DNA from 2 places in the Massilimicrobiota sp. SW1139 genome. Region 1 is predicted to be linked to the other one. Evidence: a T-box and tRNA genes for the amino acid it is inferred to sense, from the RefSeq annotation. Region 1 holds a T-box; the other holds one or more tRNA genes.
What was found. A T-box is a leader RNA that pairs with one kind of tRNA and senses whether it is charged. The one in region 1 lies ahead of metG (methionine--tRNA ligase), so its partner is inferred to be a tRNA-Met.

Region 1 (4,425 bases):
TTTTTATCTTTATTTATTTTATAATTTAATGCCAAATAAAATATAAACATAATAAACCAGCCATAGAAACATAATAATAAACATATATGTGGAATAGGCATAAATAACTTCGTTGTCGATACCATTGATACATATACTAACATTAAAAAACCAGGAATCATACTTGTAAACATTTGGGGTAAATATCTTAAACATAAATCATTTTCTGTATTTTGATAATTTGAATTATAATATTTGAACAGTACCCATAAACCCATTATACCTGCCAATAAACAAAGTAATGATAATATAAAAAATGTCATGTATGTTGTATAGATATGAATATATGGAATCACATTTGGAAACATGGTTATTGAAAAATAAAGTCCTACTATACTAAAAAACAGACAACAAACAATTGTTAAATAAAAAGCTGTTGTTTGTTGAAATGTATCCATAACATTCTGAATAAATTGATCCTTATTATTATACATTTTTTCCCCTCATTTCCATTTTTATTATTATATCACATCCCATCATCATTCTTTAACAAAAAAAGATCCTTGACGGATCTTCTCTTTATCTTATTTTTGTACCATTTGGTAAGTTTTCTACAGACACAAGTTCTAACATTTTTTTCTTAGATCCTGCAAGAATCATACCTTGAGATTCAACACCTCTTAATTTTGCAGGTTTCAAGTTAGATACAACAATAACTTTCTTACCAATCATATCTTCTGGTGTATAGAAATCTGCAATACCACTGACAATCTGTCTTGTTTCTTTACCAATATTGATTTGAGAAACTAACAGCTTATCAGCATCAGGATGTTTTTCACATTTTTCAACTGTACCTACAACCAATTCAATTTTCGCAAAATCATCAATTGTAATTTGATTGTCATCCTCTTGTTTTTCTTCTTTTTGAGGATATAAAGCTGCTACTTTCTTTTCTACTTCTTTAGGATCTAATCTTGCAAATAACTGTTGAGGTTTTTCAGTGACTTTTGTTCCTTCTTGATATAAACCAAAAGTATTTAAGTCTAAGAAGTTTCTTTGATCTGTATTGATTTGATCTAAAATCTTTGTAGATGTAGAAGGCATATATGGTTCTAATGCAATAGCAGCAAAACGGATGGCTTCAATTAAGTTATAAAGAACTGTTGCGAGACGATCTTTCTTGCTTTCATCTTTTGCAAGTGCCCAAGGCATTGTATCATCAATATATTTATTTGTTCTTCTTAGTAATACAAAGATTTCATCTAAGGCTTTAGATGCTTTAAATTCATCCATGTAAGCCTGAACTTTCTTTGGCATAGCTAAAGCAATTTCTTTTAATTCATCATCAACAGGTTCACTCACACCTGGATTTGTCACAATACCATCAAAATATTTATTTGTCATGGCAATTGTTCTATTGACTAAGTTACCTAAAATATTAGCTAAATCAGAATTAATACGTTCAACTAATAAATCCCATGTGATACTTCCATCATTGTCATAAGGAATTTCATGTAAAACATAGTATCTGACAGCATCGACACCAAAGATTTTAACCAAATCATCTGCATAGATTACATTTCCTTTAGATTTAGACATTTTGCTTTCACCTTGTAATAACCAAGGATGTCCAAAAACTTGTTTTGGTAAAGGAATATCTAAAGCCATCAACATAATAGGCCAATAAATCGTATGGAATCTCACGATATCTTTACCAATTAAGTGTAAATCTGCTGGCCAATATTTCTTATATAATTCACCATGATTTCCATCAACATCATAACCAAGTCCTGTAATATAGTTTGTTAAAGCATCAATCCATACATACACAACATGTTTAGGATCAAAGTCTACAGGGATAGACCATTTGAATGAAGTACGTGAAACACATAAATCCTGTAAACCTGGTTTTAAGAAGTTATTCATCATTTCATTCTTTCTTGAAACAGGTTGAATAAATTCAGGGTGTTCTTCAATATGTTGAATTAAACGATCAGCATATTTAGATAACTTAAAGAAATAAGCTTCTTCTTTGGCATCATGAACTTCTCCACCACAATCAGGACATTTTCCATCAACCAATTGAGATTCAGTAAAGAATGATTCACATGCTGTACAATATTTACCTTCGTAATGTCCTAGATAAATATCTCCCTGATCATATAATTTCTTAAAGATTTTTTGCACTTGTTTCACATGGTATTCATCTGTTGTTCTCATGAAACGATCATATGTTGTATCCATCATATCCCAAATTTCTTTGACAACAGCTGCTTTTTCATCAACAAATTGTTTAGGTGGAATACCAGCTTCTTGAGCTTTTAACTCAATCTTTTGTCCATGTTCGTCAGTTCCAGTCTGAAAATAAACATTGTATCCTTCCTGTCTTTTACTTCTTGCAATAGCATCAGCTAAAATAATTTCATATGTATTTCCAATATGAGGTTTTCCTGAAGTATAAGTAATCGCTGTAGTTAAATAATAATCTTTTGGATCTTTCATCATATCTCCTCCTTCAAAATAAAAAACGTCCTTATAAAAGGACGTATTATACGCGGTACCACCTTTTTTTATATCTGTCGATATACCCTCAAAACTTTAACGCAGTTAACGTTTATCTCTCACTATTCAAGATAACAGCTCCCAGCCCATCTTCATAAAAGTTATGTCCTGATTTGCACCAACCATCAGTTCTCTACAACGCCCTTTTAATCTCTGCTGTTCTTTGCCTTTTTTATACTCTTAAACATTATCAAATATTTTTTTTAAAGTCAATAAAGTTTCATAACTATTTTTTGCGAAATAGAAATCAATCTTTTTTTTAATAAGCGAAATCAATGATTTCATTACAGTTCTAATGATATAATGAAATTAATAAGAATAGAAAGGACTGATTTTATGGGTTTATTTAACAAAAAGAAAAAAACTGTCAATTGGGATGATGCTTATAAAGCTAAACCTCATTTTTATAAGCAATCTGATGGGAGTGTATTTGGTGCAATGAGTTTAACTGAAGGTGTGAAAACAATGTTCTTAAAACAGCCTCAAATACATTTTGAGGTTGAAGGTCAGCGTATATCACAATGGAGAATCGCTCTTATCAGCACGACAAATGATTCGATGATAGGTCAAATGGATTATGGAACATGTCTTAAAAAATTACAGCCTTATATCCTTGCTGAAGATAGCAATTTTATTTTAGTAAGAGGATTAACTTTAGATGAATTGAAGAGTCTATAAAATAACTTATAACAATTATAATATTTTGATTATTTGAGCAATCTTATAAATACAAATATTGAACACATGAAAGGAAGGTAAAAAAATGATTTTAGGTATTATTTTAGAGTTCATTGTTGTTTCTTGTATCATAATAAAGATTTTAAACATAAAGTATCATAATCAAAGTTATCTTAAAAAAGCCAATTCTCTTTTCACCGCTTTGTTATTGATTTATCTATTGATTATTAATACGCAAAGAGATAGTGTCATCTCTTTTATTTCTTCTTATTCTATTATATATATCATAACTTTGATTATTTATATTGTTCTTATCATTATTGAAACCATAAACACGATGAAGGGAAAAGGATAATGTATAAAAAATAATGGTCAAGTTTTATCTTTTTACTATCACTTTTTTAAATGTTATAATATTGATAAGGAGTGAGTGCATATGAAAAAGCTGATTATTTGGGTTGTGATGCAGTTTTTATATCGTGGTATGAAAGTTCTTTATCATGATGATCCACGTATGAAAGAAGAATTAGATGGATGGAAACAAGATAAATTTTTAACATTACAAGTCATGCATGGACCTTCCATCACAATCAAATACACATATCAAAAAGGATTACAGAAAGTCAAAAATGTAAAACCTGATATTTGTATTACCTTTAAAAGCATTCAGACAGCTTTGCTTGTTTTTACAGGTATGATGAGTGTCAAAAGTGCTTATTTAGAACATCGTTTTTCTTTAAGAGGAGATGTTTTTGAAAGTATGAGATTTGTCAGATGTGTTGATTTGGTGGAAACTTATCTTTTCCCTCGTTTTATGACAAAACGTATTTTAAATCATCAGGAAAAGAAATATAAACCGACTTTATTGATTTATATAAAAGCTTTATTTGCTTAGGAGGGATCATTATGTATTTTGAATTTGTCAATAAAACAAAGGTATGTGCTGGGCAAAATGCTTTAAGCCAACTTGAATACGAATGTCAACAATATCATATGAAACATCCTCTGATTTTAACAGACCATGTTTTATATCAACTCAAATATGTTGATATTCTTACCAAACATTTATCATTAGATTATAGTCTATATACAGATATTCCTGTTGATTCTTCTATTCATACAATTGAAGATATTCAAGATTATTATATTAAAGAAAATTGTGATGGATTGATTGCTTTAGGTGGTGGTAGTGTTTTAGATACAGCC
Region 2 (4,425 bases), on a different contig from region 1:
AAATTCTGGTGCTCCTAAGACATAGTTACCATTTCCTTGAATACTTAAGGCACGCATCTTTCTTTGAGATGAAAAAGGAATACGTTTATTCACAATAACGTTGTCTTGTTTAAAGAAATAGTCTTGCAATGCTAATTGCGTTGCATTGACATCATCAAACTCATGAGCCATCACACCCATAATATATTCTATTTCCTTTAAACGATATGCCTCAACAGGTATCACTTCTTCAACTTTGAGTTCACCTGTTGTAATGGTTCCTGTTTTATCTAAGCATAAGACATCTACCCTTGCTAAAGCTTCAATAGCTTCCATTTCTTGAATCAAGGCCTTTTTACGCGCCAATTTTCCAACACCAATGATAAATGATAAACTTGTTAATAAAACCAAACCTTCAGGAATCATTCCAACGACACCAGCTACAGTTTTGACAATGGCACTGGCTAAATCATTTGGAAAGGCACTACGTTGTGAAAAAAACAATACGATACCAACTGGAATAATCACAACACTTAAAACTTTAATCACTTTTTCAATAGAATCTTTCATTTCAGAAGAAGCTTTATTTTTATTTTTCGCTTTATGAACAAGCTTAGTGGAATAATTATCATTCCCTACACGAATAACCTTCGCATAAGCACTTCCGGCAACTACAAAACTACCTGAAAGTAACTCATCATCTTTATACTTCTTAACAGGTTCAGATTCACCAGTTAACATAGCTTCATTAACTTCCATTCCCTGCGAACTTAAAACGATACAGTCACTTCCTATTTGATTACCCATTTCTAAAAAAACAATATCATCTAAAACCAATTCTTCCGTAGGAATAATGATTTCTTCTTGATTTCTTATAACTTTTACTTTCTTAACTGTCACAACAGTTAACTGATCAATAATTTTCTTAACCTTAAACTCCTGATAAATACCAATAAAAGCATTAATAAAGATGACAACCATAAAGGTTAAATTGGTCCAACGACCAGTAGAAATAATAATGGCTGCTAAAAAAACATTTAAACAGTTGAAATAAGTCAAAGTATGTTCTAAAACAATTTGTTTTTTTGTTTTTGAAATATTATCATGTGATATATTAATAAGCCCTCGTTGCTTACGTTCATCTACCTGTTGATATGTTAACCCCATATATTTCATATCATCCATCAAATCACCTACTTTTATATCAATATATAACATTGTTATGAAATATATATGAATATCATAAAAATATCATAACACAAATTATAATATAAAAAAATAAAAAAACCTCATAAAGAGGTTGCATACATCTTGGTGGACCCTGAAGGACTCGAACCTTCGACCGATCGGTTATGAGCCGATAGCTCTAACCAACTGAGCTAAGGGTCCAAGTAAAATAAAAAGTGGTATTCACCACTATTAAACTTAATGGTAGCGGGGAAGGGATTCGAACCCCCGACCCACCGGGTATGAACCGATTGCTCTAGCCAACTGAGCTACCCCGCCATGTAGTGAATCGTTTTTGATAAAAATGGTGGTTCCGGCCGGAATCGAACCAGCGACACGAGGATTTTCAGTCCTCTGCTCTACCGACTGAGCTACGGAACCAAAACAAATGGCGGTCTGGACGGGGCTCGAACCCGCGACCTCCGCCGTGACAGGGCGGCATTCTAACCAACTGAACTACCAGACCATTTGGTTGCGGGAGAAGGATTTGAACCAACGACCTTCGGGTTATGAGCCCGACGAGCTACCAGACTGCTCCATCCCGCGATATGAAATTTAATAAATGGCGGAGGTTGAGGGATTCGAACCCCCGCGGGACTTTCATCCCCTGTCGGTTTTCAAGACCGATCCCTTCAGCCGGACTTGGGTAAACCTCCGCAACATAATGGTGGAGCTTAGCGGGATCGAACCGCTGACCTCCTGCGTGCAAAGCAGGCGCTCTCCCAGCTGAGCTAAAGCCCCATTACAATGGTCGGGAAGACAGGATTCGAACCTGCGACCCCCTGGTCCCAAACCAGGTGCACTACCAAGCTGTGCTACTTCCCGTTCGTATATTTGATTGGCGCGCTAGGCAGGAATCGAACCCACAACCTCTTGATCCGTAGTCAAGCACTCTATCCAGTTGAGCTACTAGCGCCTCTTAACAGTGCCATTCAATAATATCACATTTCTTATTCAATTGCAACACTTTTTTTCATTTTTTTCAAAATCTTTTTTTGAATGGTGCCCAGGGCCGGAGTCGAACCGGCACGGATTTTAAGGTCCGCAGGATTTTAAGTCCTGTGCGTCTACCAATTTCGCCACCTGGGCAGTTGGAGGTTCCAGCCGGACTCGAACCGACGATGACAGAGTTGCAGTCTGTAGCCTTACCAACTTGGCTATGGAACCAACTTCCTTAACTCGTTGCTCACCTAGTATATAATATTTTCCACATTTATGCAATACCTTTTTTCGTTTTTTTTACAAATGATTGCTCTCATTTGACTCCATATTTTAATTTTACTTCTTAAATTCAAAGCTTTTTTATTCTCTAAAATATATATTTTTTTTAAAAAAAGAGTATCTTTATCTTTTCATTGATAAATCTACTCTCTTAATTTTTGATGACTTATTTTTCTAACTTTTCTCTACGCTTAGATGATTGACAAAACATTTCCTTTAAAGATTTTTCATCCCCTGAAGCAATAGCTTGTTTTAACAAATCAAATTGCTTTTCAAAACGCTCCATAGAAACCAATAAATAATCACGATTATGAAAGAAAAGTTCTGCCCATAAATCTGCATTGATATTAGCAATTCTCGTTAAATCACGAAATGAATCTCCAATATATTTACCTGTTTCATATTTTTCATCATCACTATTCATCAATGCGACAGCTAATGTGTGTGGTAATTGTGATGTATAGGAAATAATTTCATCATGATCATAAGGACTCATGATTTTCACACTCTTAAAACCTAGTTGTCCTACAAATTGACGCATCCATTCAATTTTATCTATCTGATTATGTTCATGCTGAATAACTATATAATTTGCATTTTGAAAAACTTCCTGACTGGCATACAAATAGCCTTTTTTTTCACGACCAGCCATAGGATGACCACTAATATATTCGACATCCTGATCTATTCTTGATAAAGCCTGATTTAAAAAATATGATTTAATACCAACAACGTCTGTAACAATACTTCCTTTTTTAAAAGTATGTTCAGAAATAAAATCTAAAACTTTTGATGGATACAAACAAATAATCGTTAAATCACTCTGTGAAATAATCTGATGTCCATCAAGATACCCTTCAATAATACATCCTTCAGCTTTCGCCATTTCTAAAGTCTGCTGATCGCAATCCACTCCATAAACATCATATCCTTTTCCTTTTAAAGCTTTAACAAAACTACCACCAATAACACCTAATCCTACAACTGTAATAATCATAAATAAAATCCTTTAAAAAGAAAGGACTAATGTCCTTTTTTTCCTTTCGCTAACATTTTTAGCTTATAATCTAATAATTTTTGAGTTAAATCAACATAATACAAATGAGGGTATTCTAAACGGAAAATTTCATCCCATAATAATTGTTTTTGCTGATTAGAATATGCTCTAATTTCATCTAAAGAATAATATGGATAAACATTTTTTCCATTTTCAAACACAAGTGTCTGCAATGGTTGAATTTCATATGTTCCAGCATAAAGTGTTTTATGTTTCCATGCATCTAATTGATGATAAATTGTAAGATCTTGATTTTCATCTAAAACTTCATCATGGAAAGCAATAATATCAGCAATGGCTTTATGAGTTTCTTTTTCAATTAAACGATAAACTTTTTTAAATCCTGGATTTGTAATTTTTTCAGTATTTTCAGATATTTTAATTTTAGGAATAATTTCTCCATCTTTTTCAATAGCAGCAAGTTTATATACACCACCAAAAACTGGTGAAGATTTAGAGACTATCATATTTTCACCTACACCAAATGAATCTATCTGAGCGCCTTGTTCCAACACTGAACGAATTAAATACTCATCCAATGAATTAGAAACTGTAATTTTACAGTCATGCAATCCTGCAACATCTAACATCATTCTGGCTTTTTTAGTTAAATAAGCAATATCTCCACTGTCTAAACGAATTCCTTTTAATCTTTTCCCCATTGGTGCTAAAACCTCTTCAGCAACGCGTATAGCGTGAGGAACACCACTTTTTAAAGTATCATAAGTATCAACAAGTAAAACGCAATTATCAGGATAAATTTGAGCATAAGCTTTAAATGCTTCATATTCCGAATCAAAAGACTGTACAAATGAATGTGCCATTGTTCCTAATACAGGTATTCCAAAATCTTTTCCAGCAGATACAGTCGCACTTCCAGCCACTCCGCCAATATAAGCAGCTCGCGCCCCATAATGAGCACCATCATATCCTTGAGCACG

Region 2: it encodes a tRNA-Met, which carries the amino acid that the T-box ahead of metG (methionine--tRNA ligase) is inferred to sense. The anticodon was not compared.

The regions. Positions count from the first base shown of each region.
Region 1 is NZ_SJOR01000005.1:81,591-86,015, forward strand. Features, by position in the region: gene E0K96_RS04690 (YwqG family protein) at 1-473, opposite strand, end outside; gene metG (methionine--tRNA ligase) at 559-2,553, opposite strand; T-box leader at 2,516-2,714, opposite strand; gene E0K96_RS04700 (DUF4299 family protein) at 2,878-3,219, shown strand; gene E0K96_RS04705 (hypothetical protein) at 3,656-4,114, shown strand; gene E0K96_RS04710 (iron-containing alcohol dehydrogenase) at 4,126-4,425, shown strand, end outside.
Region 2 is NZ_SJOR01000007.1:88,557-92,981, reverse strand. Features, by position in the region: gene E0K96_RS05905 (HAD-IC family P-type ATPase) at 1-1,164, opposite strand, end outside; tRNA gene E0K96_RS05900 (tRNA-Ile) at 1,292-1,368, opposite strand; tRNA gene E0K96_RS05895 (tRNA-Met) at 1,409-1,485, opposite strand; tRNA gene E0K96_RS05890 (tRNA-Phe) at 1,512-1,587, opposite strand; tRNA gene E0K96_RS05885 (tRNA-Asp) at 1,596-1,672, opposite strand; tRNA gene E0K96_RS05880 (tRNA-Met) at 1,676-1,752, opposite strand; tRNA gene E0K96_RS05875 (tRNA-Ser) at 1,770-1,862, opposite strand; tRNA gene E0K96_RS05870 (tRNA-Ala) at 1,872-1,947, opposite strand; tRNA gene E0K96_RS05865 (tRNA-Pro) at 1,955-2,031, opposite strand; tRNA gene E0K96_RS05860 (tRNA-Arg) at 2,046-2,122, opposite strand; tRNA gene E0K96_RS05855 (tRNA-Leu) at 2,207-2,295, opposite strand; tRNA gene E0K96_RS05850 (tRNA-Cys) at 2,299-2,373, opposite strand; gene E0K96_RS05845 (prephenate dehydrogenase) at 2,594-3,424, opposite strand; gene E0K96_RS05840 (nicotinate phosphoribosyltransferase) at 3,451-4,425, opposite strand, start outside.